Regions from separate parts of the Cupriavidus sp. UGS-1 genome, predicted to be linked through region 4. Evidence: predicted binding sites of a transcription regulator. Region 4 holds the regulator's gene; each other region holds the start of a gene.
What was found. The regulator sigma-54, encoded in region 4, starts transcription at its own class of promoters, with help from an activator protein. The targets are predictions, from matches to a motif close to TGGCANGNAANCTGCTTT.
Positions count from the first base shown of each region.

Region 1: the regulator sigma-54 is predicted to act here: its motif matches at 1,551-1,568, upstream of urtA (urea ABC transporter substrate-binding protein).
Region 2: the regulator sigma-54 is predicted to act here: its motif matches at 3,953-3,970, upstream of LRR16_RS09010 (PQQ-dependent methanol/ethanol family dehydrogenase).
Region 3: the regulator sigma-54 is predicted to act here: its motif matches at 4,514-4,531, upstream of LRR16_RS02140 (GTP cyclohydrolase II).

Region 1 covers NZ_JAJQJF010000016.1:48,333-55,562, forward strand. Annotated here, with positions in the region: gene urtA (urea ABC transporter substrate-binding protein) at 239-1,495, opposite strand; gene LRR16_RS18935 (MaoC family dehydratase) at 1,698-2,177, opposite strand; gene LRR16_RS18940 (MaoC family dehydratase) at 2,197-2,649, opposite strand; gene LRR16_RS18945 (acyl-CoA dehydrogenase family protein) at 2,880-3,998, opposite strand; gene LRR16_RS18950 (acyl-CoA dehydrogenase family protein) at 4,012-5,214, opposite strand; gene LRR16_RS18955 (DUF1178 family protein) at 5,304-5,765, opposite strand; gene LRR16_RS18960 (NUDIX domain-containing protein) at 6,076-6,720, opposite strand; gene LRR16_RS18965 (DUF2818 family protein) at 6,769-7,077, opposite strand; gene nuoN (NADH-quinone oxidoreductase subunit NuoN) at 7,112-7,230, opposite strand, start outside.
Region 2 covers NZ_JAJQJF010000005.1:103,248-110,477, reverse strand. Annotated here, with positions in the region: gene pqqC (pyrroloquinoline-quinone synthase PqqC) at 1-37, shown strand, start outside; gene pqqD (pyrroloquinoline quinone biosynthesis peptide chaperone PqqD) at 88-333, shown strand; gene pqqE (pyrroloquinoline quinone biosynthesis protein PqqE) at 305-1,477, shown strand; gene LRR16_RS09015 (c-type cytochrome) at 1,689-2,027, opposite strand; gene LRR16_RS09010 (PQQ-dependent methanol/ethanol family dehydrogenase) at 2,087-3,820, opposite strand; gene LRR16_RS09005 (quinoprotein relay system zinc metallohydrolase 1) at 4,119-5,099, opposite strand; gene LRR16_RS09000 (quinoprotein dehydrogenase-associated SoxYZ-like carrier) at 5,096-5,905, opposite strand; gene LRR16_RS08995 (ABC transporter permease) at 5,902-6,735, opposite strand; gene LRR16_RS08990 (ABC transporter substrate-binding protein) at 6,741-7,230, opposite strand, start outside.
Region 3 covers NZ_JAJQJF010000001.1:511,248-518,477, forward strand. Annotated here, with positions in the region: gene LRR16_RS02120 (glycosyltransferase family 39 protein) at 1-1,292, opposite strand, end outside; gene LRR16_RS02125 (hypothetical protein) at 1,657-1,950, opposite strand; gene LRR16_RS02130 (amino acid ABC transporter substrate-binding protein) at 2,134-3,066, opposite strand; gene LRR16_RS02135 (acyltransferase family protein) at 3,314-4,393, shown strand; gene LRR16_RS02140 (GTP cyclohydrolase II) at 4,583-5,821, shown strand; gene LRR16_RS02145 (URC4/urg3 family protein) at 5,845-7,140, shown strand.
Region 4 covers NZ_JAJQJF010000022.1:29,393-36,622, forward strand. Annotated here, with positions in the region: gene LRR16_RS21865 (LON peptidase substrate-binding domain-containing protein) at 1-93, opposite strand, end outside; gene rapZ (RNase adapter RapZ) at 177-1,058, opposite strand; gene LRR16_RS21875 (PsiF family protein) at 1,337-1,627, opposite strand; gene hprK (HPr(Ser) kinase/phosphatase) at 1,816-2,787, opposite strand; gene ptsN (PTS IIA-like nitrogen regulatory protein PtsN) at 2,860-3,315, opposite strand; gene hpf (ribosome hibernation-promoting factor, HPF/YfiA family) at 3,695-4,051, opposite strand; gene LRR16_RS21895 (RNA polymerase factor sigma-54) at 4,101-5,579, opposite strand; gene lptB (LPS export ABC transporter ATP-binding protein) at 5,768-6,592, opposite strand; gene lptA (lipopolysaccharide transport periplasmic protein LptA) at 6,690-7,230, opposite strand, start outside.

The sequences.
Region 1 (7,230 bases), on a different contig from region 4:
GGGTAGTGTCCTGGATGATGGAGTGGGCTTGAAGCGGATGGCAGTGGGATAGCGAGCGCCGCTACCTCTCCCCCGCCCCTCTCCCGCAAGCGGGAGAGAAGAAAACCTGCGAGAGAACCGACGGTCTTCTCCCTCTCCGTCCAGCGGAATCAGAGTACCGACGGTGTTCTCCCTCTCCCCCTCAGGGGGAGAGGGTCGGGGAGAGGGGGTGGTTTGCCACCCTCTCCCGCACGAAGCCTCACATCACCTTGTCCGGCTTGCCCTCGTTGCCCGCGATGAACGGGCTCCACGGCTGCGCGCGCAGCGGCTTCGGCGTCTTCCAGACGACCGAGAACTGGCCATCGCCCTTGACCTCGCCGATCATCACCGGCTTGTACAGATGGTGGTTCTCGCCCATCGTCAGCGTGAAGCCGCTCGGCGCCTTGAAGGTCTGGCCGATCATCGCGGCGCGGACCTTGTTCGGATCGGTGGTGCCGGCCTTCTTGACCGCCTGCGCCCACATATGGATGCCGACGTAGGTCGCTTCCATCGGATCGTTGGTCACGCGCTTGTCGCCGCCCGGCAGCTTGTTGGCCTGGACCCAGGACGCCCATTGCTTCTTGAACGCGTCGTTCTCCGGGTTCTTGACCGACATGAAGTAGTTCCATGCGGCCAGATGGCCGACCAGCGGCTTGGTATCGATGCCGCGCAGTTCTTCCTCGCCGACCGAGAACGCGACCACCGGCACGTCCTTGGCCTTCAGGCCCGCGTTGCCCAGCTCCTTGTAGAACGGCACATTGGAGTCGCCGTTGATCGTCGAGATCACCGCGGTGCGGCCGCCCTGCGAGAACTTCTTGATGTTGGCGACGATGGTCTGGTAATCGCTGTGGCCGAACGGCGTGTAGACCTCCTCGATATCCTTGTCGGCCACGCCCTTGCTCTTCAGGAATGCGCGCAGGATCTTGTTGGTGGTGCGCGGATACACGTAGTCGGTGCCCAGCAGGAAGAAGCGCTTCGCGCCGCCGCCCTCCTTGCTCATCAGGTACTCGACCGCGGGAATGGCCTGCTGGTTCGGCGCCGCGCCGGTGTAGAAGACGTTCTTCGACATCTCCTCGCCCTCGTACTGCACCGGATAGAACAGCAGCGCGTTCAGTTCCTCGTAGACCGGCAGCACCGACTTGCGCGACACCGAGGTCCAGCAGCCGAAGGTCACCGCAACCTTGTCGTTGCTGATCAGCTGGCGCGCCTTCTCGGCGAACAGCGGCCAGTTCGACGCGGGATCGACGACTACCGGCACCAGCTTGCGGCCCAGCACGCCGCCGCTCTTGTTGATCTCGTCGATGGCCATCAGCGCGACGTCCTTCAGCGACGTCTCCGAGATCGCCATCGTGCCCGACAGCGAATGCAGCACGCCCACCTTGATCGGCTCTTTCGATTGCGCGATCGCCAGCGGGCTGGTACCGATCATCGCCGCGGCGGCCACCGCCGACAGCTTCAATATCTCACGTCGTTTCATTGCAGCTCCCTAGCTCGTATTGGTGTTCGAGGAAGAACGCACCCCGGCAGGGACTTCTGCAACTAGCGTGCCACCAAAAAAGAACGCGGCCTGTGGCCGCGTGGGGAACTGCATCGAGATGACGGCACCGTGGCGGTGCGCCGGCGCCTTGCATCACGATGGTGCGATGACGCAAAGCGGTGCGGCGCACCGCGCCGGGGCGTCAGGAATAGCGCCGGCTGATCGATTCGGCGACGCAGACCGGACGGTCGCTGCCCTCGCGCTCGATCGTGACCTCCCAGGTCGACTGCGCGCCGACCAGGTCCGGTGCATTGGGCGGCGGCGCGATGCGCTCGACCTTCAGCAGCTTGATGCGCGCGCGCAGCCGGCTGCCGACCGGCACCGGCGCGGTGAAGCGCACGCGGTTCAGGCCGTAGTTGACGCCGATCTTGACGCCCGGCATCTGCATCGCACTCTGCATCAGCGCGGGCAGCAGCGACAGCGTCAGGAAGCCGTGCGCGACCGGCGCGCCGAACGGCGATTCGCGCCGCGCGCGTTCGGGATCGACGTGGATCCATTGATGGTCGCCGGTCGCCTCGGCGAACAGATTGACCTGGTGCTGCGTGATCTCGGTCCAGTCGCTGACGGCGACCTCCTGCCCCTGCAGGCCCTCGAGTTCTTCCAGCGAAGCGATGGTGCGCATCTTCTCTCCTTGTCCAATGTCAGGCCGGCCGGCGGCCATACATGCCCATGCCCTTGACGGTGCAGACCAGCTCGCCGCGCTGGTTGACCGCCTCCCACTGCGTGTGCACGACGCCGCGATCGGGCTTGGACTGCGACGGCCGCTTGTCCAGCACCGCGACAAACACGGTCAGCGTGTCGCCGGCATAGACCGGCTTGAGCCAGCGGATCTCGTCGACCCCAGGCGAGCCCATGCTGGCGGATTTCGATGTCATGTTGTCGACCAGCATGCGCATCATCACCGCGCAGGTCATCCAGCCGCTCGAGATCAGGCCGCCGTAGATGCTCTTCTTCGCCGCCTCCTTGTCGACGTGGAACGGCTGCGGATCGTATTGCGTGGCAAAGCTGACGATCTCGTCCTCGGTGATCAGCCGCGAGCCGAGCTCGCGCCGGCTGCCGACGACGAAGTCTTCGAAGTACATGGTGTCGGACATGGGGTCTCCGTGGTTGTCGGTATCGACAATGTAGCGAGTGTGTTCCCCCTCTCCCCTCAGGGGAGAGGGTCGGGGAGAGGGGTGGTTTCAGTCGCCACGTACATAGCGACCGCCGCTGCCCTCTCCCCCTCCCCTCTCCCGCACGCGGGAGAGGGGAGAAACCCGGAATGCAAAAAGCCGCGCCGGACGTTCAGCCCGAGCGCGGCCTTGCTTGCCTCAGCGGCTGGCCATCATGCCGCCTGCTGGAATTCCGGCAGGCTGGCGAAGCGGCCAAGATGGTGGTCGACGTCGCCAAAGGTCGTGTTGATCAGCGTCAGCCGCTTGAACATGTGCGCGGCCGGCAGTTCGTCGGTCACGCCCATGCCGCCGTGGATCTGCACCGCTTCCTGGCCGACCGTGCGCGCCGCCTGTCCGACCCGCGCCTTGGCGGCGGACACGTAGCGGCGGCGCTCCTCGGGGCTGGCCTCGTCGAAGCGGGCCGCGGCCAGCAGCGTGATCGAGCGCGACTGCTCCGCATGGATGAACATCTCGACCATGCGGTGCTGCAGCGCCTGGAAGCGCGCGATCGGCACGCCGAACTGCTGGCGCGTCTTGGCGTACTCGATGGTGGCGGCTGTCAGCGTGTCCATCACGCCCACGGCCTCGGCGCACAGCAGCACCGCGGCGTAGTCGGCGACCTGCTCGAGCAGCGCCCAGGCCTGGCCCTCGGTGCCCAGCAGTTCGCCAGAGGCGTCCTGGAACGTGATATCGGCCGCGTGCAGGTTGTCGATCGTGCGGTAGTCGCGGATGGTGACGCCCGGCGCCTTGGCATCGACCAGGAACAGCGAGATACCGTCCTGGTCGGCGTTGCCGCCGCCGCTGCGCGCCGACACCACCAGCTTGTCGGCCTGGCCGCCGTGGATCGCCACGACCTTGGTGCCGTTCAGCTTGCCGCCCTTGGCGGTCACGCGCACGTCGTTCAGCGTGTAGCGTGCCTCGCGCTCGTTGAACGCGGTGGCCAGCTTGATTTCGCCGCCGGCAACCTGTTCGAGCACCGCGTCCTGGCCGCCGGCCTGCTTCAGCGCGTAGGCGGCGGTCACCGTCGCCAGATAGGGCTCGACCACCAGGCCGCGGCCCAGCTCCTGCATCACCACCATCATGTCGATGGCCGACCCGTTGAAGCCGCCCTGCGCCTCGGGCACCGGCAGCGCGGTCAGGCCGAGTTCGACCAGCGCGTTCCAGGCCGCCTCGCTGTAGCCGGTCTCGCTCTTGTAGGCCTTCTTGCGGGACTCGAAGTCGTAGCTCTTGTCGATGAAGCGGCGTACCGCATCAGCCAGTTGCTTCTGCTCGTCGCTGAGATTGAAGTTCATGGTTCCTGTCTCCTCACAGCCCCAGGATCATCTGGCTGATGATGTTCTTCTGGATTTCGTTGGATCCGCCGTAGATCGAGGTCTTGCGGAAGTTGAAGTAGTACGCGGCCAGCGGCGCGGCATCGTCGTAGCCGGTCACCGCATGCTCGGTCTCGCACTCCAGGTAGTCGCGGTCGAACGGCTGCGCGTACGGGCCGACGGCTTCGACCATCAGCTCGGTCAGCATCTGCTGGATCTCGGTGCCCTTGATCTTCAGCAGCGAGGCCTCGGGGCCGGGGCCCTTGCCGGCGCTCTCGCTCGACACCACGCGCAGCACGGTGATTTCCAGCGCCATCAGCTCGATCTCCAGCGCGGCGACCTTGGCGCCGAACACCGGATCCTCCAGCAGCGGCTTGCCGTTCTTCTGCTGCTGGCGCGCGACGCGCTTCAGGAAGCCGAGCTCGCGCTTGGAATTGCCGACGCGGGCAATGCCGGTGCGCTCATGGCCGAGCAGGTACTTGGCGTAGGTCCAGCCCTTGTTCTCCTCGCCGACGCGGTTCTCGACCGGCACCTGGACGTTGTCGAAGAAGACCTCGTTCACCTCGTGGTCCTCGTCGAGCATGATGATCGGACGCACGGTGATGCCCGGCGTCTTCATGTCGATCAGCAGGAACGAGATGCCCTCCTGCTTCTTGGCTTCGGGGTCGGTGCGGACCAGGCAGAAGATCATGTCGGCATGCTGGCCGAGCGTGGTCCAGGTCTTCTGGCCGTTGACGATGTAGTGCTTGCCGTCCGGAGTCAGTTCGGCGCGGGTCTTCAGCGAGGCCAGGTCCGAGCCCGAGCCCGGCTCCGAATAGCCCTGGCACCACCAGTCGGTGCAGTCCAGGATGCGCGGCAGGTAGTACGACTTCTGCTGCTCGTTGCCGTACTTCATGATCACCGGCGCGACCATCGCGACGCCGAAGGGCAGCACGCCGGGCGCGCCGACGCGGGCATTTTCCTCATCCCAGATATGGCGCTGGGTCGCGTTCCAGCCGGTGCCGCCGTACTCGACCGGCCAGTGCGGCGCCGACCAGCCCTTGCCCGCCAGGATCTTGTGCCAGCGCACCAGATCGTCGCGGTTGGGCCGGCGGTGATTCAGAATCTTGGCGCGAATGTCCGCCGGCAGGTTGGCTTCCAGCCAGCTGCGCACTTCCTCGCGGAAGGCGTTGTCGGCCGCCGTGTAATTGAGATCCATGCCCGTCTCCAGTGATGCCGGCTGCGGCCGGCAAATTGTTCTGGCCAACGCACCCTCGCACCGGCGCGAAGGCGGGCACGGGACGCGATTCAGTGAGCCGTCTGCTTCAGCGCATCCGGCACCACGAGCGGAAACGTTTCGATGCCCTCTTCGGCGAGCGCCTGCACTTCCTCCGGCGACGCCGTCCCGCGGATGCCGCGTTCCGGTGCCTCGTCGTAATGCATGCGCCTGGCCTCCTCGGCAAAGCGCGGCCCCACGTCCTCGGTCTGCGCCAGCACCTGCCTGACCGCCTGCAGATACAGCGATTGCAGAGCCTGCGCCGCCTGCGGGACCGCCTGTGCCTGCCGCGCCGGCGCCTGAGCAGCCGGCTGGCGCTCGGCCGCGCGGGACAGATTCAGGCGCGGGGCGCTCGGCAGCCGCGTCACCGCGTGGTCGCCGCAGACAGGACACTGAACGAGATCGCGCGAAATCTGCGACTGCGCATCGTCCTCCGAAGCAAACCAGCCTTCGAACCGATGGTCATGCGCGCAGCGCAGGTCGAGCACCTTCATGATGTTTCCAGCCCGTCAAAGCAAATATTAGCCGTGAATCGCAAATTTGTGAACGGTCGTTCTAATTTTTTCCTGACCGCGGCCAGCCTGGGGCTGGCGTCTGGGGAAGATGGTAGCGTCTCGCCGAATTTAAAGGTGGGTTGCCCTCTCCCCGGCCCTTTCCCCGGCCCTTTCCCCGGCCCTCCCCCGCAAGCGGGAGAGGGAGAACACCCTTGGCACACCGCCACCAGGCGGTTCGCTCCCCGCTCCCGCTTGCGGGAGAGGGCCTGGGGGAGAGGGCAGCAGCGCTCGCACAAGCAGCGGGCCGGGATCAACCCGGCACCGTCTGCTCCCCCGGCTGCCATGTACCCGACAGCACCTTTTCCAGCCAGAACGCCCCGATGATGGTCTTGACGTCGGTGATGCGGCCCTGGCGGACCCAGTCGATCACCTGCCCCGCCGGCACGATCAGCGTTTCCAGGAATTCGCCGTCGTCGAGCGCCGCCTCGCCGGCGGTCAGGTCGCGCGCCAGGAACAGGTCGATGAACTCGGTCGAGTACGAGATCACCGGGTGGATGCGGGTCAGATAGTCCCAGCGCGCGGCGCTGTAGCCGGTCTCCTCGCGCAGCTCGCGCTCGCCGCAGCGCTGCGCCCCTTCCTGCGGATCGAGCTTGCCGGCCGGGAATTCCAGCATGACCTCGCGCACCGCATAGCGGAACTGGCGCTCCACCAGCACGGTGCCGTCGTCGAACAGCGGGATCATCATCACCGCGCCCGGATGCTCGACATATTCGCGGCCGGCCTGCTTGCCGTCGGGCAGCCGCACGATGTCCTGCTTCAGCGTCAGAAACTTGCCCCGGTGCAGCGTCGCGGACGCCAGGGGGACTTCCTTCAGATGGTCGTCGCCGCCCGCGTCGAGCGCTTCGGGCGAAACCAGGGAGGCGGCGTTGGCGCCTTGGGATCGGGATGACGACATGAACCCTCCGGGATGGCGAGGCCGCCGAAGGTCATGCCGGATTCGGCGTCAGCTCGCGCGATGTTTGACCAGGTACTGCCAGGTGTAGCCGGGGAAGGCGAACACCAGCATCAGGCAGGCGGTGATCGCGTAGAACTGCCAGCCCTGGGCGAAGCGGTTGCCCAGGCCGGCCTCGACCGCGAAGCCGACCGCGCCGACCAACAGATAGTAGACGATCAGCTCGGCGAGCCGCATCCAGAACGGCTTGCGCGGCTTGCCGAGCGGAATGACCGCGAACAGGCGCTGGTTGACGAACGGCAGATTGGCACAGGCCAATGCCAGCAGGATGACAAACCAGCCGCCCGCGGATGCGCTCATTGTGGTGTGCGTGGTGCGCGTGTCGGCCGGGCGCTCAGGCGCCCAGCGTGGTGCGCACGACCTGGTAGCACAGGTTCATCAGCGCGGCCGGGAAGATGCCCAGCACGACGATGACCAGGCCGTTCAGGCTCAGCAGCGAACGCAGGCCGCCCG
Region 2 (7,230 bases), on a different contig from region 4:
GTCGATGCTCGATGCCATCGAGAGGGCCTATCCATGACCGCGCCATCCCCGCCATCCCCGCCATCCCCGTCATCCCCGCACACCGGCATGCCGACCCTGCATCGGACGCTGCGCCTGCAATGGGAGGAGGCCCAACAGGCCTGGGTGCTGCTGTATCCCGAGGGCATGGTCACCTTGAACGACAGCGCGGCGGCAATCCTGCGGCGCTGCGACGGCTCACGGACACTCGACATGCTGATCGACGAACTGCAGGGCGCGTACGACGTACAAGGAATCGCCGCGGAGGTCCATGCCTTTGTCAAACATGCATTCGAACGCGGCTGGCTCGCCTGAGGGAGCAGCGCGTCCCGGTCCGCCGCTGTGGCTGCTGGCCGAGCTGACCTATCGCTGCCCGCTGCACTGCGCGTTCTGCTCGAATCCGGTCGACTATGCGCGGCACGGCGAGGAGCTCGACACCGCGCGGTGGCTGGACGTGTTGACGCAGGCCAGAGCGCTGGGCGCGGTGCAGCTGGGACTGTCCGGCGGCGAGCCGCTGATGCGCAAGGATCTCGAAGCGCTCGTCGCGCATGCGCGCGGGCTCGGCTTCTACATCAACCTGATCACCTCCGGTGTCGGCTTGACCGACGAACGGTTGGGGGCGCTGCGCGAGGCGGGGCTCGACCACATCCAGCTTTCCTTCCAGGATTCGACGCGCGAGCTGAACGACTTCCTGTCGAGCACGCGCACCTTTGACCTGAAGCGGCGCGTGGCCCGGATGATCAAGGCGCACGGCTATCCGATGGTGATGAACTGCGTGCTGCACCGGCATAACCTGCCGCATGTCGGCACCATCATCGAAATGGCGCTGGAGATGGGCGCCGAGTATCTGGAGCTGGCCAACACCCAGTACTACGGCTGGGCCTGGCGCAACCGCCTGGCGCTGATGCCCGATGCCGCGCAACTGCGCGAAGCCGAGGCCGTGGTGGAGCGCTATCGGCGGCGCATCGGCTCGCGTTGCCGCATTCTGTTCGTGGTACCGGACTATTTCGAAACGCGGCCCAAGAAGTGCATGAACGGCTGGGGCACGACGTTTCTGGGCGTCGCGCCCGACGGCACGGCGCTGCCTTGCCACGCCGCCCGCATGCTGCCGGGCCTCGCGCTGCCAAACGTCAACGACATGCCACTGCGCGAGATCTGGTTCGACAGCGACGCATTCAACCGCTATCGCGGCACCGCGTGGATGAAGGGGGCATGCCGTTCCTGCGAGGAGAAGGAGGCCGACGCGGGCGGCTGCCGCTGCCAGGCATGGCAGCTGACCGGCGACGCCGACGCGACGGATCCGGTCTGCGACCGGTCCGGCGATCACGATCGCGTGCGTGCCATCGTGGCGCAGGGCCGGCTGGCCGCCGTGCTGGCCCAGGGACGCGTGGAGCGGGGCAGAAAGGCGCCGCTGCTGTTCCGCACCGATGCCAATTCGCTGCGGTTGAGCGAGGGGTAGAGCGCGAGAGCGGCGGAGCGGCAGAGCGGAAGAGCGGAAGAGCGGCGGAGCGGCAGAGCGGAAGAGAGGGCGAGTCGCGCGGCGAGCCGTCGCGCTGCCGGCACCATGCTCCCTCTCCCGCTTGCGGGAGAGGGCTGGGGAGAGGGCTGGGGAGAGGGCGATGAAGGACCATGGAGGGCGATGGAACATCGCGCCTCGCACGGGCCGCCGTTCAGCCGGCCTCCAGCACCCACGCCGCCAGCTGCTTCGCTTCCTCGTCCTTCAGCGAAGGATGCGGCGGCATTGGAATCCGCCCCCATACCCCCTTGCCGCCCTCCTGGATCTTGCGCGCCAGCTTGCCTGCGGCCTCGCCGTCCCCCTTGTATTTGGCGGCAACCTCGGCGAAGCCAGGGCCGACCAGCTTGCCCTGCATGCCATGGCAGGAGAAGCAGCCGTTCTTGTCCGCCAGCGCCTTGATATCGGGTGCCGCCTGTGCCGATGCCGCAAGCGCGAGGCCGAAGGCAAGGGCGGCTGCGCGCGGCGCGATACGTCGATTTCGTTCTTTCTGCATGGAATTCTCCAGCTCTTGCTGGGCCGGCACCGCCGAGGGCCGGCCCGTCGGACAAACGCTCAGACCTTGCTCAGCTTGAACACCCAGACCGAGCCGCCTTGCTCGAGGAAGTTGACGCGCTTGGCGACGTCGCCGCCCCACAGCGGCACGGCGCCGCCCCAGCCCGACACCACGGCGATGAACTGCTCGCCGTTCTCTTCCCAGGTGACCGGCGGCGCCACCACGCCGCTGCCGGTCTGGAACTGCCACAGCTCCTTGCCGGTCTTCGCATCGGCCGCCTTCAGATAGCCCTCCGGCGTGCCCCAGAACACGAGGCCGCCGGCGGTCGTCATCACGCCGCCCCACAGCGGCGCATTGTTCTTGACTTCCCAGACGATCTTGCCGGTCTTCGGATCGATCGCGCGCAGCGCGCCGATATAGTCCTCGTTCAGCGGCTTGATGGTGAAACCCGCGCCAAGGAAGGCCGCGCCTTTCTTGTAGGTGATCGGCTCGTTCCAGATGTCCATGCCCCACTCGTTGGCCGGGACGTAGAACATGCGGGTCTGCGGGCTGTATGCCATCGGCTGCTGGTTCTTGCCGCCGAGGAAGCCCGGCGCCGCGAACACCGACTGCCCCTTCTTCTGGTCCGCGGGATCGCCGGGACGGCTTTCGGCGACGAAGTTGGGCCGGCCGGTCTTCAGATCGATGTCCTTTGCCCAGGTCACCTTGCGGACAAATGGAAAGGCGTTCAGCACCTTGCCGTCGCGCGCGTCGTTGACGTAGAAGAAGCCGTTGCGGTCGGCTTTGCCGCCGACGCGCTTGCCGTCGAGATCGAAGGTCACGAACTCGTTGACGCCGTCGAAGTCCCAGCCGTCGTTCGGTGTGTTCTGGTAATGCCAGACGATCTTTCCGGTGGCCGGATCGATGGCGACCGTCGACGACGAGTACAGGTTGTCGCCCTTGCGCAGGTGGCTGTTCCACGGCCCCGGGTTGCCGGTGCCGAAATAGGCCAGCCCCGTCTTCGGATCGTAGGTGCCGCCGAGCCAGGTCGCCGCGCCGCCGGTCTTCCAGGTCTCGCCGGGCCAGCTGGCGTTCAGGTTGCCGGTGATGCCGTTCTCGATCTTGTTGCCCTCGGCGTCGAACCGGTAGCCCATGTGCCCTTCGACGGTCGGGCGGACCCAGACCATCCGGCCGGTCTTCGCGTCGCGCGCCTCGACGCGGCCGACCACGCCGAACTCGCCGCCAGACACGCCGGTCAACACCAGGCCCTTGACGATCATCGGCGCCGCCGTGTACGAATAGCCGGCCGCGTAATCGTCGATCTTGTCCTTCCACACGACCTTGCCGGTGTCCTGGTTGAGCGCCACCAGTTGCGCATCCAGCGTGCCGAAGATGACCAGGTTGTCGTAGAGTGCCGCGCCGCGGTTCACCACGTCGCAGCAGGGCATGATGCCTTCGGGCAGCCGATGCTCGTACTTCCACAGCTTGGCGCCGGTCTTCGCATCGAGCGCGAAGATCCGCGAATACGATGCGGTAACGAACATCTTGCCGTTATGGATCAGCGGCTGCGATTCCTGGCCGCGCTGCTTCTCTCCGCCGAACGAGAACGACCAAGCCGGCACCAGGCGCGCGACGTTCTTCGTATTGATCCTTGCCAGCGGCGAGAAGCGCTGGCCCTCCGGTCCGATTCCCCACGACAACACATCACCGGGACTCTTCGCGTCGTTTTCGATCATCGCGTCCGTTACCGCGGCACGCGCGGCGAAGCTGGCCACGCAGGCGGTTGCCAGCACCAGCACCTTCAACTTGCTCATCGTTTGCTCCTCTCTCTTTTTGTCGATCATCGGTTTCGATCATCGGTTTCGATCATCTTTGCTGCGGATTTCCCGGTGGTCCTTCGGTAGGCGCGGCACGGGCCGATCGGCAATGCCGCGCCGGTGCGCCAAACCGCAAATCGCGTGCCACGCCAGCCGTGAAAAATTCCCGTTGTTGGCGGGCCATTTCGCGCCGCGATCGACTGCGCAGATGCGCCGTACCGGGCCGTATCGCGCTACCGCGCAACAACCGCTGTCGCGGAATGGAGCACCTCTTGGCCGAGCCCGGCACAGGCGTTCATGGCGCCAATGCCTCGCGTTCGTACGCGGGATACAGGTGCGTGACGTTGCGCAGGTATTCGGCCGGCATCGCGGCCCATTCCGAGTAGGGCGCCGGCACCGGCATCGCGATGACCTCGGCGAGGTCGCGGCCCTCCCTGGCGGCCTGGCGCAGGCGCGCATCGAGCCAACGCAGGTAATCCCGCGTCTGTGCGATCGCATCGGCGCGATCGAGCGCCGGGCCATGGCTTGGCACCAGCAGACGCAAGCCGTCGTCGCGCATCCGGCGTTCCAGCACGTCCAGGCTGGCCAGCCAGCGTGCGATGTCGGCGTGCGGCGTGGTCGGGACGCGCGCGCGGAAGACGAGGCCGCCGGCGAACATCACGCGCGCGGTATGGTCGATCAGCACCAGGTCGTCGCCGGTATGGCCCTGCAGGTGCAGCAGCTCGAAGCGATGGCGGCCGATCGTGCGCTGTCCCGGCTCGATCGTCGTGGCGGGCGGCGCCGGTTCAGTGCCGGCCATCCAGTCTCCGCACAGCCGATACAGGTTGTCGGCATACGAGCCCGCCTCGCGCGCAGCACCCGCGACGGTGCCGGCAAGCGCCGCCGGCTTCGCGTCGGCGTAGGCCTGGTTGCCGAAGAAGTAGTCGGGATGCAGGTTCAGATTCAGCACCAGGCGGACCGGCGCATCAGTTACCTTGGCGATCGCCGCGCGCTGTTGCTCGCCGTAGCGCCGCGACGGTCCCGTATTGACGACGACCACGCCGTCGCCGGTATCGATGAAGGCGGTATTGATGATGTTGCAGCCGTTGCCGACCGCGAAGTCGGCGTTCGCGCCCTCGAGCAGCCAGACGCCGTCGCCGATGCCGCGCGGCGCGAGGCGGTAGTCTGGCGGCTGCAGCGGCCTCTCTGCGAGCCCGTCGCCGAATGCCGATGCGGGCAACAGCAGGGCAATCCGCAGGGCAATCTGCCGGGCGATCGTGGCCAGCCTGTTGCTCATGGCAGCACCCTGGCGTCGATACGGTTGCCGTTGTTGTCGCGGCCGGTCACCGCCAGCGGTTGGGCAGCCGGCTCGCGCAGGTCGAACGAGAAGATCGGGTTCTCCGAAACGGGCTCGTGCAGCGCCAGCGTGCCGAGCGGTTCGCGGCGGCCGTCGACGAGGGCCAGCTGCTCGATATGGAAGGCAGGGATGCCCGCCACGAGGCCGGTATCCATTGGATGCATCACGCGGATCCGGACGCGGCCACCGCCGCCATCGAGCGCGGCGAAGCGCCGGGCCTCGACCCGGTTCAGCGTCGCGCTCCACGAGCCATCCTTGCGTGTCACGCCGGGCACCGTGCAGCCGCCGCCGGCGGCGTCGACCAGCAGTCCACCGACATGCCAGACCCCGTCGCGCGTGCGCGCCGCCACCCGTACCGGCGATCCCTGTTCGAGCTTGAAGCGGAAGGACAGGGCGGGCTTGAGCCTGCCAGGCGTGAAGGTCAGCACCTGGCGAATCGGATTGCGGTCGACGCCCACGACGATCCTGTCGACCTCGCCCAGCGCGGAGGCATCGAACGCGATGGGCACGTTCAGTGCATCCTCGGCGAAAGCGGGGCCAATAACCTTGACGCGCGGATCGAATACCGCCGGCGCATCGCCCAGCATCTCGGCGCGCAGCGTGGGCCATTGCGGCGAGGCGAAGGGATCGGCATCGGCCGCCGCATGCCCCCGTGCCGCGGCCAGTACCGCCGCCAGGGCCAGCAGCGTGCCGAACCACCCGCGGCTGCGCCCGCCATGGCGGCGGGGCCAGGCTGGCCGGCTCATGCCCGCTTCCCCAGCGGCCTTGCCATGCCGCGCTGCGGGTCGTAGCCGAACAATGCCACGCCGAAGAACAGGCAGGCACACGCGGCCACCACGGCGAGGCTGCCCCATGCCGCCTGGCCATACAGCGCGAAACGGATGGCCTCGACCGCGTGCGTGAACGGGTTGATCCGCGCCAACTGGTGGATCGCCTCGGCCCCCGATTCCTCGAGTTTCCACAGCGGATACAGCGCGGTGCTGATGAAGAACATCGGGAAGATCACGAAGTTCATCATGCCGGCGAAGTTCTCCAGCTGGCGGACATGCACCGACAGCGCCAGGCCGAGCGCACCGAGCATCAGTGCAACCAGCGTCATTGCCGCCAGCAGCATCGGCAGCGCGGTCCAGGCAACCGGCACGTCGAACAGCACGGCAACCAGCAGGAACACGGCCATCTGCAGCAGCGACAGCAGCGCACCGGCCGCGAGCTTGCATGCCAGCAACCATGGCCGCGGCAGCGGCGCCGTCAGCAGCAGCCGCATCACGCCCATTTCGCGGTCGTAGACCATCGCCAGCGAGGACTGCATGCCGTTGAACAGCGCAATCATCGCCAGCAGGCCGGGGGTCAGATAGACCTTGTATTCGACATAGGTGTCGTAGGGCGGAATGATGGCGACACCGAACACGTTCTGGAAGCCTGCGGCAAATACCAGGAACCACAGCAGGGGCCGCACCAGTGACGAGACGAGCCGCCCGGGCTGGCGCAGGAACTTGCGCAATTCGCGCCCGGCGACGGCGCGCAGCGCGCGCCAGCGGTGGAGCAGGGGAGAGGTCGGCATGGCGATGGGGGGCATGGGGATCAGCGGCGGCACGCGCTCTCGGGCGCATCCGCGCCCAGCGTGTCGAGGTTGTTCTTCGGATGCAGGAAACCGTCGAGCGGGGCGACCGCCGCCACGCCATCGGGATGCGCGAGCAACACCGGCTGGCGCAGCTGCCCGTCCCAGGGCCGGAAACTCAGGCGCGGGCCCTTGAAGCCGTCGATGGCAATGTCGCCGGATCGCAGCGCCTTCGCCTGGTCGGCAAACGGCGCCTTCGGCGCGCGCGTCACCGCTTCGACCACCGCCTTGATCGCCACCCATCCCGCCCAATCGTGTCCGCTCATCGGCCGCCCGGCTGCCTTGACGAAGCGCCGGTTCAATTGCGGGCCGCCGTGGCGCTCCCACGCGCGGTGCCACGCCATCGCGGTCAGCCCGTTGGCGCCGGCAACCGGGCGCGGCAGCTGCGTGGCATACGGCACGGTGCGGGCGAACTCGCCATCGGCGTCGGCGACGATCACGACGTCATGGTCG
Region 3 (7,230 bases), on a different contig from region 4:
TAGCAGACGATGCTGGCCAGCCTGCCGTTGCGCCGCGCCAGCCAGTGGGCGAGCAGCACGCCGGCGAACATCACGACGAAGGCGGCGCCGATCCACAGCGCGAAGACCCGGTAATAGGCGTTGGGCGTGTTGTCCGAATCGAGCGTGGCGACCACCGGCGTGGCGGCCAGCCCGAGCACCGACACGGCCAGCATCAGCAGCAGCAGGCGCCGCCAGCCGGTGTCGCCAATGCGGTCCAGCGCGACCCCGGCCAGCATGCCGAGCGCCGGGAAGATCGGCACGATGTAGCCGGGCAGCTTCGAGTTCGACAGGCTGAAAAACACGAAGATGGCGCCGGCCCAGACCAGCATCAGCAGCGCGGGGCGCAGCGGGGCGGCGCCTGCCGGCTGCGCGGCTTCGGTGCGCTCGCGGCGCACCGCGCGCCAGATGCCGGGCGCCAGCGCCAGCCATGGCAGGAAGCCGGCCAGAAGCAGGGGCACGAAGTACCACACCGGGCCCTGGCGATGATGGACGCTGGTGGTGTAGCGCTGCCAGTGTTCGTGGATGAAGAAGAAGCGCAGGAATTCCGGATTGCGCTCGGCGATCAGCCAGAACCACGGCACGGTGATCGCCAGCAGCAGCGCGGCGCCCCACAGCAGATGCAGACGGCGCCACAGCGCGAAGTCGCGGGTGATCGCGGTGTACACGACCAGCACCAGCCCGGGCAGTGCAATTCCGATCAGGCCCTTGGTCAGGATGGCGACGCCCATCGCGGCCCAGCAGCCCAGCATCCAGCCGCGCCGGGCGGCGGGCGTGGTGTCGGGGTGTTGCGCCAGCAGCATGCAGGCCAGCACGCAGGCCAGCGCGCCGCCCAGCGTCATGTCCAGCGAATTGAAGTGGGCGGCGACGCTCCACATCGGTGCGGCCGCCAGCGCCAGCCCGGTCAGCCAGCCGGCGCGCGCCCCGAACCAGCGGCCGGCCGCCCCCATCGACGCGAGCAGGCCGACGAAGCCCGACAGCGCCACGCACAGCCGCGCCTGCCATTCGCCGAGCCCGAAGGCGGTATAGGTCAGCGCCGTCACCCACAGGTGAAAGGGCGGCTTCTCGAAATACTTGACGCCGTTGTAGCGAATCGTGACCCAGTCGCCGCTGGCGAACATCTCGCGCGCGATCTCGGCATAGCGGCCTTCGTCGGAGCGCAGCAGATGGCGGGCGTCCAGCGTCCCGAACCACAGCAGGACGATATAGAGGACGACCAGGGCGATCACCGCCGCGGACAACCCGGCGGCTTGCGTGGTCGGAAAACGGCGCATGAAACTCCTGAAACGGTGCGGCGCGGCCTTGGCCGCTTGCTGACAACCCGCTACGGAGCCATGCGCTCCGTGTGGTGCTTACGACGCCTGTGTCAACGGCGAAGTTCGCATTTTGTGCGAAAGCGATGACACTCGATACCGAAAAATGTCCTACACGGGTCTCGCGAGCGGGTTTCGGGCGGCCCGGGACATATGTCCTGTGCTTTGGATGGCACTTCTTGGCGCTTCGCAGGCGTGTCAAAACGCGGGCGCAAAAAAACCCGCGCGCGGCGGGTTCTGGATTCGCATCGATATCCGCATGGGATATCCCGCATGGATATCCGGATGGGATCGGGCCGCCCCCGGGGTGGCCCGTCCACCGATCTCAGTTGGCTGGCTTGGCGGGCTTGGCCTTCTTCGCCTTGTTGTGGCCGTTCTTCTTGCCCTCGTCCTGGCCCGGCGCCAGGTCGGCGCGGGTGCTCTGGTTGGTTCCCTGGGTATAGGGATCGAACTTGTCGCCGGCCTTGGCGCCCTGGCTGTAGGGGTCGAACTTATCGCCCGCCTTGGCGCCTTGCGAGTACGGGTCGAACTGCTTCTTGCCGCCGGTGTTCTGGGCGTGCGCCGCCAGCGGGGCGATGCCGATGCACAGCGCGATGGCCGTCGCGACGAACTTGCTCATGATGTCTCCTCGAAAGTTGCCGTCCACCGGATGGGCGGCTGACGATGGGCGGGCGTCGACACGCCGCCCGCGCCAGTGTCTCCAACCTGTCTCGAGGCTGTCAAGCGAGTCACATCCGCTGCGGTCAGCGCGTTGCGCTCATGGAAAGCGAGCATTGCCGCGCGCCGGCGCTTCGGTATGCGCCTATTCGGCCACGGCGTCGGACGGATGCTTCCACGCCTCGCGAACCTCGGCCGATGGGGCGAGCGCCAGGTTGATATTGCGCGCGCCGATCGGCTTCTGGAACCAGCGCTGCTGCAGCGTCTCGATCTGGGGGCTGCCATAGACGCCGGCCAGCGTCTGGTCGACCAGCTGCTTCCATGCCGGGTCTGCCTTCGACAGCATCAGCGCGTTCTGCTCGACCGACAGCGCCGGGCCGACGATGACAAATTGCGACGGGTCCTTGGCGCGGGCGCGCAGGCCGGCCAGCAGCACGTCGTCCATCACGAAGGCCTGGGCGCGGCCGGACTCGAGCAGCAGGAACGATTCGCCATGGTCCTTGGCGTAGATGTCGCGGTAGCCGTACTGGCCCTTGAGCCGGCGCACATGGCGGTCGCCGGTCGAGCCGGCGCTGGTCACCACGGTCTTGCCGCGCAGATCGTCGAGCGAATCGATGCCGGAATCGGCGCGCACCAGCATCCGCACCGCCGACACATAGTGGGAGACGCTGAAGGCGACCTGCTTCTGGCGCTCCAGCGTATTGGTGTTCGGCGCGCAGTCAAGGTCGACCAGGCCATTGACGATGCCCGGGATGCGGTTCTGCGGGGTCAGCGGCATCCAGCGGACCTTCAGGTCCTTCAGGCCCAGTGCCTGGCGCGCGCCCTCGGCCGCGCGCAGGCACAGGTCGACCGCGTAGCCGGCCGGCTGGCCCTTGTCGTCGGCAAACGAGAACGGCAGCGCGGACTCGCGGTAACCGAGCACGATGGTGCCGCTGGAGCGGATCTTGTCGAGGACCGGGCCGTGCAGCGCCTCGGCGCCGGCGGCATGTGCGACGCCGGTGCCGAGCAGAGCGGCCGCGAGCAGCACCGGGCGGAGCGAACCAAGAGAGCGACGGAAAGAGCGGAAGGAAGACAACATGGCGGGGCGATAGAAAACAGCAAAGACCCAAGGGTAGCGATAGGTTTGTCCCGGGGGAACGACAACTTCGTCATAAGTAAATACCCTAGGTCAATGTGCCGAGCCGGACGCAACGGCAGGGAACGACATGCCGATGCCTGCACGTGGCCCCGGGTACAATCCCGGGCCACGCGGTCCGGTGCCGCGCCGCGCACGGGCGCGTCGGGGCCGGGCGGCGAATTCCCGTTCGGTTTCCGTCTTGTCCTCCATCTCTTCGCAACCCGCGCGCCTGGCCGGCATCGATGCGCTCAAGGCCATCGGCTCGCAACTGATCGTGCTGCATCACCTGGCCTTCTACGGGCCGATGTCCGATGCGGCGCATTCCCTCGCCCCCGCCTTGATCGACTGGCTCGCCGACTACGCGCGCATCGCGGTGCAGCTATTCCTGGTGATCGGCGGCTTTCTGGCCGCACGCAGCCTCGCCCCGGACGGCCTGCTGCGCACGTCGCGGCCGCTCGCGGCGCTGCTGCGGCGCTATCGCAAGCTGGCCGTGCCCTTTACCGCGGCGATCGGCCTGGCCATCGCCGCGGCGGCGCTGGCGCGGCAGGGCATGGACCATCCGTCGATCCCGGCGCCGCCGCAATGGGGACAGCTGCTGGCGCACCTGCTTCTGCTGCACGACGTGCTCGATATCGACGCGCTGTCGGCAGGGGTGTGGTATGTCGCGATCGACTTCCAGCTGTTCGGGCTGCTGTTGCTGACGCTATGGCTGGCGCGCCGATTGCCCGCGGACTGGCAGGTCCGCGTGGGCACCGCACTGGTGGCGGCGCTCGCGCTGGCCTCGCTGTTCTGGTTCAACCGGGACGCGGACTGGGACATGTGGGCCATCTATTTCTTTGGCGCCTACGGACTGGGCGTGCTCGGCTACTGGGCGTCGAACCCCGGCCGCTCGGGCTGGTGGCTGGCGGCGCTCGCCGCGGTAGGCATTGCCGCGCTGATGGTCGACCTGCGCTCGCGCATCGCGCTGGCGCTGGCCGTCGCGCTGCTGCTGACGCTCGCACGGCGCGGCGGCTGGCTGGCGGCGTGGCCGCGCGGCCGCGTCTTCGCCACGTTCGGCGCGATCTCGTACTCGGTGTTCCTGGTGCACTTTCCGATCTGTCTGCTGGTCAACAGCCTGGTGTCGCAGCTGGCGCCCGGCATGCCGTGGCTCAATGCGGCGGGCATGGTGCTGGCGTGGTTGGCGAGCAACGCCACCGGTGCGCTTTTTTACCGATATGTCGAATCGCGCGATCCGTTCGCATCGCTTGGCAAGTTGTTGTTGCGCAACCGCGAGGGGCTGGCGCGCTAGGGGGCGTTGCCCATCCGCAACATGGCACGCGCTGCACGATACGTGGGCGCCGCATGAACCGTTGTTGTGCCGTGTTCGGTGAGGCGGCGTACTCAAAAGGGGAAAACGCCCATACGCGCTTGGCATGGCGATTGCCTACCATCAAGGTAAACCTGACCGTTTGGTCAGGATTCACGCCTCGAGGCTGCCATGTCCGATCACATCGTCCTGACCTCGCACGCACGCCGCGACAAGCCGGCCGAGCCGATCCACTGGGGGGCGCCGACCGCGGCCGAACGCGGCCCCGTGATCGCGACGCTGACCAATCCGGCGCACCGCAACGTGATCGGGACGCATGCCGGCGCCTACGCCGTCTATCGCGCGCTGGCGGTGGCTTCGGGCAAGCTGCAGCGCGACCATCGCCCCGACCTGACCGACACGGCGCCGGCCGAGCCGATCGGCCCGCATCCGCAGTGGGGCGATCCCGACACGATCGTGTCGCTGGACCCGTGGGGCCATCTGGTGTCGACCGTCTTCGCCGACCGCATCGCGGCCGGCGTCGATATCCGGCCGACCATCGCGGTTACGCGCGCCCATATCAACATGCCGGAGCTGATGGCGGCGATCGCGGCCGGCCGGCTGATTCCCGATGGCAGGATCCTGTTTGCCAATGGCGATGTGCGCGTCACCAAGGCCGCGGTCGATCCGGTCTGGTATCTGCCCGGCATGGCACGCCGCTTCGGCATCAAGGAAAGCGCGCTGCGCCGCAGCCTGTTCGAGCAGACCAGCGGCATGTTCCCCGAACTGGTGACGCGGCCCGATCTGAAGGTCTTCCTGCCGCCGATCGGTGGCATGACGCTGTATTTCTTCGGCGACGTCAGCCTGCTGGGCAAGCCGCAGACGCCGGTCGCCTGCCGCGTGCACGACGAATGCAACGGCTCGGACGTATTCGGGTCTGACATCTGTACGTGCCGTCCTTATCTGGCGCACGGTATCGAGGTGTGCATCGAGATGGCGCAGCAGGGCGGCGTCGGACTGGTGGTCTACAACCGCAAGGAAGGCCGCGCGCTGGGCGAGGTCACCAAGTTCCTGGTCTACAACGCGCGCAAGCGGCAGGTCGGCGGCGACCGCGCCGAAACCTATTTCGCGCGGACCGAATGCGTGGCCGGCGTGCAGGACATGCGCTTCCAGGAGCTGATGCCCGATGTCTTCCATTGGCTGGGCATTCGTCGCATTGACCGCTGGGCCTCGATGAGCAATATGAAACACGGCGCGCTGGTCGCGCAGGGAATCGAAGTGGTCGAGCAGGTGCCGATTCCCGACGCGCTGATTCCGGCCGACGCGAGGGTGGAGATCGACGCCAAGGTGGCGGCGGGCTACTTCACCCGTTACACGCCTCCGGACGCCACCGAACTGACGGTGGCCAAGGGCAGGGGACTGGACGAATGACAGAACGAGACGATGCAGCATCGATGGGCGCGGCCGGGCAGTCCGGCGTGCAAGCCCGCGCTTCGCGCGAAGGCTGGCAAAGCTGGGTCGAACCCGATCACCCGGCTTCGGCGTTGCTGACGGCGCAGGCGGTGCGGGCGCGCTGCGCCGCGGTGACCGCCGCGGTCGCGGCCGGCGACTCGCAGTGGTTCAGCTGGCATCCGCAGCGGGTCGCGGCGATCGCCGACTATGTGGCGACCACCATCCGCTCGCGCTACCGCGATCTGCAGGTGCCTTACCACAGCCGCTGGCGCCATTTCGAAAGCGGCGGACCGGGCGAGCTGCGCGACCGCTGGGGCATCCTGTGCGAACGCGCCGCGCTGACCGGCGACGATCATCGCGAGGAGCGCGCGCGCATCGGCATCGACCTGGTGATTCCCAGCGTGCTGCTCGACGCGGGCGCCGGGCCGGACTGGCGCTACCGCGATCCGGCCAGCGACCTGAGCCTGAGCCGCTCCGAGGGGCTGGGCGTGGCCAGCTTCGACCTGTTCGCGCGCGGCGGCTTTTCCGCGACGCCGGACGAGCCGCTGCGCTCGGATGCCGAGCGGCTGGCGCAGATCGATCCGTCGACGCTGGCCACCGCCTTCCAGGTCGCGCAGCACAATCCGCTGGTCGGGCTCGAGGGCCGCGCCGGCCTGGTGCGCCGGCTCGGCAAGGTCGCGCAGGCGACGCCGGCCGTGTTCGGCGAGCCCGCCAGGCTCGGCAATCTGTTCGACTATCTGAAGGCGCATGCCAGCGAGGGGCGCATCGACGCGGCCTTCGTGCTGCGCACGCTGCTGGTCGCGCTCGGGCCGGTCTGGCCCGGACGGCTGCAGCTGGAGGGCGTCTCGCTCGGCGACTGCTGGCGCCATCCGGCCAGCCCCGACGGGCTGGTGCCGTTCCACAAGCTGACCCAGTGGCTGACCTACTCGCTGCTCGAGCCGCTCGAGGACGGCGGCCTGACGGTGACCGGGCTCGATGCGCTGACCGGCCTGCCCGAATACCGCAACGGCGGCCTGCTGTACGACTTCGAGTTGATGGTGCCGCGCGATGCGAGCTTTGCCGAGGCGGTGCACCGGGTCGACGAGCCGGCCATCGTCGAATGGCGCGCGCTGACGGTGACCGGCCTGGACCTGGTCGCCGAGGCAACGCGGCAGGCGCTGGGCCTGTCGGCCGACGCCTTCCCGTTGGCGCGCGTACTGGAGGGCGGTACCTGGGCGGCGGGACGGCGCATCGCCGCCAAGCGCCGGCCGGGCGGCCCGCCGCCGTTCGCGATCGACAGCGACGGCACGGTGTTCTGAGTTCCCAGTCCGTGCAGGGCGCGGCCGCCCGCATGCCGTCAGCATGCCGTCAGCATGCCCCCCACGAGCCGCGCGCCTGCACGCCGTCGT
Region 4 (7,230 bases):
AAACAGCACGGTGTGGAGCGGAAACAGCGGCAGGCTGTCGACTTCGACGTGGAGCGGTGCCGCGTGATTGGACGCTGCGGAACTGGAAGACATGCGATCCCGAGAAGACTTTCGCTCACAGGGCGGGGGCAAGCATGTTGCGCCGCCGCCGGGATCCACCGCCTGGGTCGGCCGGATCAGCTGACCGGCACCAGCTCGCGGTGTCTGACCAGCACATTACCATGCGCGCGGAAGTAGTTGGCAAGTCTTTCCGCGATATAGACCGAGCGGTGCTGGCCGCCGGTGCAACCGATCGCCACCGTCAGATAGCTGCGGTTGTCGGCGACGAAGCTCGGCAGCCATTTCTCGACATAGGCGCGGATGTCCTCTGCCATCGCGAGCACCATCGGCTGACTCTGCAGGAAGTCGATCACCGGCGCATCGCGTCCGGTCAGCGGCCGCAGCTGCAGGTCGTAGTACGGATTGGGCAGCGAGCGCACGTCGAACACCATGTCGGCATCGCTGGGCACGCCGTGCTTGAAGCCGAACGACGTGAACAGCAGCGTCAGCTGCAGATTGTCGTCGCGGATGAAGTCCTTGATCCAGGCGCGCAGCGTATTCGTGCGCACATTGCTGGTGTCGATGCGGTGCGCCGATTCGGCCAGCGGACTCAGCAGTTCGCGTTCCATCTCGATCGCTTCGACCAGCGGGGTCTCGGTCGGTGCGGGCGCACCGCTCGCCCCGCCCGCCGCGAGCCGCACGGACAGCGGATGGCGCCGCCGCGTTTCCGAATAGCGCTGCACCAGCGAATCGGTATTGGCGGTCAGGAAGACCACGCGGACCTCGTGCTCGGCCGACAGGCTGCGCAGTGTCTCGGGCAGCCGCGCCAGCGATTCGCGGCTGCGGATATCGGTGGCGATGCCCAGATGCGTGTAGCCCTCGGCCGCGAGATAGCGGGCGAGTTCCGGGATGAACTGCGCTGGCAGGTTGTCGACGCAGTAGTAGCCTGCGTCTTCAAGCACGTTCAATGCAACCGATTTGCCGGAGCCGGAAATGCCGGTGATGAGGACGATGCGCATAACGCTTGAAGGATAGCATCGCGTGATGATTGCGTCATGACGGTCCGATGAAATCCGTGGTCCGGGATGGCGCGGCAAGCGGGAAAAGCGGCGAAAGCGTGCGAAAGCCGCGCAATGCACGCGCAGCGCGGCAAGAACGGCGAGAGCGGCGAGAGCGGCGAAACAGCAAAGAAAAAAGCGAACCGCCGGGTGCCGTGCGATTCGCCTTCATTGGCCTTGATGGGCCTGCTTGATCGGCCGTCCGCCCGCTCCGGGCACAACGGCCGACCGGTATGCCGTCACGCGGACAGGCACTCCTTCATGAACGCCTTGCGTTCGTCGCCCTTCTTGCCGCTCGCCTGCGCGTTGCAGGCCTTCATCTTTTGCTGCTGCGAGTTGCCGGCGGTAGCGGGCTTGGCGGACAGGCATTCCTTCATGAAGGCCTTGCGCTCGTCACCGGTCTTGCCTGCGGCCTGCGCATTGCACGTCTTCATCTTGCTCTGCTGGCTGTTGCCGGAGGCGGTCTGGGCAAAGGCGCCCGTGGCGACCAGCGGGCACAGCAGCACGCAGGTTGCGATCAGTGTCTTCATGCTGGAATCTCCTGACTGAGGATCGGGTCGCCAAGCGCAGGATGCGCAACGGCGCAGGCTGGGCGTGATGCCCATTACAGCACAAAACGCTGAAAACCCCAATCAGGTTGACGCTGCCGGCGTGTCGGGCACGCCGATGCGTCAATGCATGCTCGAGCAGACGCTCAGTGGGCGCTCCGGTCCAACGCTCAGAGCAGACGGCCCTGGCCGCGCGAGGCCGCGTCGGCCTGCATCGCGGCGCGCTGGCGATCCATGAAATCGCGCAGCGTGTCGATGCCGCGCAGCCGCAGGATGGTGTTGCGCACGGCGGCCTCGACCAGCACCGCGAGGTTGCGGCCGGCCGCAACCTGGATCTTCACCATGTGGATGGGCAGGCCGAGCACGTCGAGATATTGCGAATCGAGCGGCAGCCGTTCGAATTCGCCGTCGTTGCGGCGGACCAGCTGGACCACCAGCTTGAGCTTCATCTTCCGGCGCACCGCGGTTTCGCCGAAGATCGTCTTGATATCGAGCAGGCCCAGGCCGCGCACTTCCAGCAGGTTCTGCAGCAGCGGCGGGCAGCGACCCTCGACGAAATCGGGGCCAAGACGCACGAAATCGACCGCATCGTCGGCGACCAGGCCATGTCCGCGGGAGATCAGTTCCAGGCCGAGTTCGCTCTTGCCCAGGCCGGATTCGCCCATGATCAGCACGCCCATGCCGAGGATGTCGAGAAACACGCCGTGCATCGTGACCCGCGGCGCGGAAATGCGCGACAGATACAACCGCAGATGGTCGATTACCGCGGCCGACGACACCGGGGTCGTGAACAGCGGCGTCGACGAGCGGGTGCATCGCAGTTCGAGGTCGGGCGGCGGCTCCATGCCGTCGGCGACGACGAGGAAGGGTGGCTCCAGCAGGATCAGCTCACCCATCTGCCGCTTGCGCGTTTCGTCGTCGAGCCGCTGGTAGTAGGTGATCTCCGGCTTGCCCAGCACCTGGATCCGGTTCGGGTGGATCAGGTTCAAGTGGCCGACCAGGTCGGCCGCCGAGGTCGCCTCGCGTGCGAAGTCGAGGTCGAAGGCGCGATCGGCGCCCTCCAGCCCGGCCACCCAGGACAGTTTGAGGTCGGCTGCGTTGTCGTCGAAGATCGACTGGGAGGTGACGCCGGTGAGTTCCATGCGGGATGAGGCGGGGCGCTAAGGCGGTGGTATATGCGGTTGGCGCGGCTGTGCGCGCTTATGCCGGGAGGGTCAAGGATGCCATTGCACCAGCAACTGGTGAACCGCATCGGGCGTCGGCAAAGCGGCGAGGCCATCACGCATGTCGCGATCGGACAATAGCTGAGCGATTTCCGACAGGATTTCCAGATGTTGCTGCGTGGCCTGTTCCGGCACCAGCAGGAAGATCAGCAGCGAAACCGGCTTGCCGTCGGGCGATTCGAACGGGATCGGCTCGGCAAGCCGCATGAAGGCAGCCAGCGGCTGTTTCAGGCCCTTGATGCGGCCATGCGGGATTGCCACGCCGGCACCAAGCCCGGTCGAGCCAAGCGATTCGCGGGCAAACAGATTGTCGGTCACCGTGGCGCGCGCCACGCCATGGTTGTTTTCGAACAGCAAGCCGGCCTGTTCGAACACGCGTTTCTTGCTGGTGACGCTGACGTCGAGCGAGATATTGCCGGGCGGCAGCAGTTTGGCCAAACGGTTCATTTGAAATGCGCGGAATTCCTGAAACTGGCGCCGCCATGCGGTCCTTGCCGGCGTGGGCCGGTCTGCCGTTGCTGGGCGGTGCGTTCGTTGCCGCCGCTTCCCGACTATCAGCGTGCGGCACATTATAGTGCAGGGGGGCTCCCTGCCGTCCGATGCCGATCGCCCCGAGCGGCATTGCACAAGGAAACGGGGCGGGCATTCTCTATATGTATTGCACAGCATACACCGGGAAGCCTGCCAGACGGAACCCCATTCCGGTTTCATCCTATAGGCTGCGAAGGTCCCGTGCCGCGACGGGCGCAAAAAAGCCGTGCTCCTGGCACGGCTTCTTTCCTCACTTCAAGGCCGGCCGGCGTTGTGGCCGCGCCGAATCTTCAAGCTACTGCTGGGCCTGGTTCGCCACCAGGCTGCTGTGATACTTCAGCGATTCGCGGTCGTGGCTCTGCACCTTGTCCTTGTAGCGGATCACTTGCCGGTCCAGCTTGTCGACCAGCATGTCGATCGCCGCATAGAGATCTTCGTGGTGCGCCTCGACAAAGATGTCCTTGCCCTTCAGATGCACATTGATTTCCGCGCGTTGCCGGCGATCCTTTTCCTTTTGATTGTCGACCGATAGCAGCACGCTGACGTCAATAACCTGATCGAAATGCCTGAGGATTCGCTCCAGTTTCGTTTCCACGTACTCACGCAGCGACGGCGTGATGTCCAAGTGGTGTCCACTGATCTTGAAGTTCATAGCGCTTCTCCTTCTGAAAGAGCCGCACCAGGCAGGCGATGCGACTCGGCTACAAAGACTTGCGAAGGTTCACGGCCGGGATCTTCAAGGCTTCACGATATTTGGCGACGGTACGTCGCGCCACGACGAAGCCTTGTTCCCCCAGCAGTTCGGCAATCCGGCTGTCGGACAACGGGTTTCTGGGGTCTTCGGCTCCTATCAGCTGCTTGATCAGCGCACGGATTGCGGTGGAAGACGCGGCACCGCCGGTCTCGGTCGATACATGGCTGCCGAAGAAATATTTCAGCTCGAATGTCCCCATCGGGGTGGCCATGTACTTGTTGGTCGTCACACGAGAAATAGTCGACTCGTGTAGACCCAGTGTATCGGCTATCTCCCGCAAAACCAAGGGGCGCATCGCAATTTCGCCGTGCGTAAAGAAATTCTTTTGCCGCTCCACGATGGCTTGTGCGACGCGCAAAATGGTGTCGAAACGCTGCTGGATATTCTTGATGAGCCAGCGCGCCTCCTGCAGTTTCTGCTGCAATCCCGCGGCGCCGGTATCGCCTTTCGCGCCGCGCAAGATTTGCGCATACATATCGTTGATGCGTAGCCGTGGCATCACATCGGGATTGAGCTGCGCGATCCAGTTGTGGCCGCTCTTGCGCACGAATACGTCGGGCACCACGAAGTCCGCTTCCGGCCGGCTGTAGGCGTGGCCAGGATACGGCGCGAGCGAGCGGATCAGCTCGTGCGCGGCCTTCAACTGCATGTCGTCGACCTGCAGGGCCTTCTTCAGCCGTGTGTAGTCGCGCGCGGCCAGCAGTTCGAGATGGTGGCGGACGATGGTCATCGCCAGGTCGCGCTGCGGATGTTCGATGCGGCGCAGTTGCAGCGACAGGCATTCTGCTGCGTTGCGTGCGCCGACCCCGGGCGGATCGAAGCTTTGCAGCAGCGTCAGCATCGCATGCACTTCGTCCAGTTCGAACTCGAGCTCTTCCGGCAATTCGGACAGGATTTCCTCGAGCGACGCGCTTAGATAACCGTCGTCGTCGAGCGATTCGATCAGGAAAATCGCCAGGCCCTTGTCGCGCGTCGAGATTTTCAGCGGAGCCAATTGCTCCATCAGATATTCGCGCAGCGTGGGCTCGGCGTCGCGCAATTGCAGCGGCGTTTTTTCGTCCTCATCGCTTTGCGGACGGCGGGCGAAGTCGTCCAGGCTCCAGTCGCCGCCATAATCGTCGCCCGCGCCGTCGGCATAGCCATCGTCGGCCGCGGCGGCACCGTCCGCGCGCGAGTCCGCGGGCGCCGCCGGTTCGGCGGGCGGGGTCGTGGTGGCGGTCTGCACGTTGACCGACCCGTCGGCGGCGACGCGCAGCGGGCTTTCGATCCAGTCGTGTTCGCGTTCGAGCAGCGGATTCTCGGTCAGCGCCTGCTCGACTTCCTGTTGCAGTTCCAGCGTGGACAACTGCAACAGCCGGATCGACTGCTGCAGCTGCGGCGTCAGGGCCAGATGCTGGGAGAGGCGTAGCTGTAGCGACGGTTTCATGCGGCCTATTTTATGCGCAACTTCGGCCGCGATGGAACGGAATTTGCTATCGGAAGTTTCGATTGCGTGGGCAGAAGCGATTGCCTGATGGATCACCAGAGCATGATCGTGGCATCGCTTGCCGGCGTACGAAGCCGCTGCCTCGCAGGGCGGGGCAGCCGCGTGTCGTGCCGCCCCGGGTCAAGCAATTACATGCGGAAGTTTTCGCCCAGGTAAACGCGCCGCACCGATTCGTTGGCAATGATTTCCTTGGGCTCGCCTGCCGCCAGCACCGCGCCCTCGCTGATGATGTAGGCGTGGTCGCAGATGCCCAGCGTCTCACGCACGTTGTGGTCGGTGATCAGCACGCCGATATTGCGCGCCTTCAGGAAGCTGACGATGCGCTGGATCTCGCCGACGGCGATCGGATCGACGCCGGCGAACGGTTCGTCCAGCAGGATGAAGCGCGGCGCCGAGGCCAGCGCCCGCGCGATCTCGACGCGCCGGCGCTCGCCGCCGGACAGCGACAGCGCAGGATTGTTGCGCAGGTGGGCGATCTGCAGATCGTCGAGCAGGCTGTCGAGCCGGCGCTCGATCTCGGCCGCGGATAACGCCTTGCCGTTGTCGCGCTGCAGTTCCAGCACCGCGCGGATGTTCTGCTCGACATTGAGCTTGCGGAACACCGACGCTTCCTGCGGCAGGTACGACAGGCCCATGCGCGCGCGCTCGTGGATCGGCAGGCCGCTGATGTGCTGGCCATCGAGCACGATGTCGCCTTCGTCGAGCGCGACCAGGCCCACGATCATGTAGAACGACGTGGTCTTGCCCGCGCCGTTGGGGCCAAGCAGGCCGACCACCTCGCCGCTCTTGACGTCGAGCGACACGTCCTTGACCACGGTGCGCGAGCCGTAGCGCTTCTTCAGATGGCGCACCACCAGATTGCTGGTGACGGGCATCGTGCCGGCGCCAGCGCCGGCTGCGGTGTTGGCGTTGGCGGCGGGAGCGGTGGCGGTAGCGGTGTCGGCAACGGACATGTGGGCAATCCTTTGATACTGCTTAATGCGAACGTGCTGCGAAGGTGCGGCGAAGCGTGCCGGGCGGCACGGGGTCAGGCACCGAGGCAGGCCGGAGTCAGGGTTTGGCCGTCGGCGAGCCCTTCAGGTCCACCCCGGCACCGCTGCCGCCGGTCCCCTGGCTCTGGCGCGGCGACAGCACGGCGCGCACGCGGCCGGACGGGTTCGCCGGCGCCGCGTTGCCGCTGCCGCCGGCCGCGGTGTAGAACTCGTTGCGGCTGTCGTAGGTCAGCACCGCGCCGCGAATCTCGTCGACGATCTTGGCGCCGGCCAGGCGCGCCATGCGCGCATTGCCGATCAGCTTGGCCACTTCCTGCTTGCCGTCGTATTCGATGCGGTCGCCCCAGCCGTCGATGTACTCGTCGACGTTGTCGCGCTTCTGCCGGATGTAGGCCTGCTTGCCGCCCTTCGAGGTCGCCACCGCGTACTGGTAGCCCTCGGGGTCGGTGCGGACCTCGGCGGCATCGGACTTCAGTACCATGGTTCCCTTGGTCAGCACCACGTTGCCGGTCAGCGTATAGATCTGCTTGACGTCGTCGTAGCTGGCGTTGTCGGCCTCGAGCACCAGCGGCTTGTCGCGGTCGGCGCGTTCGGCGAGC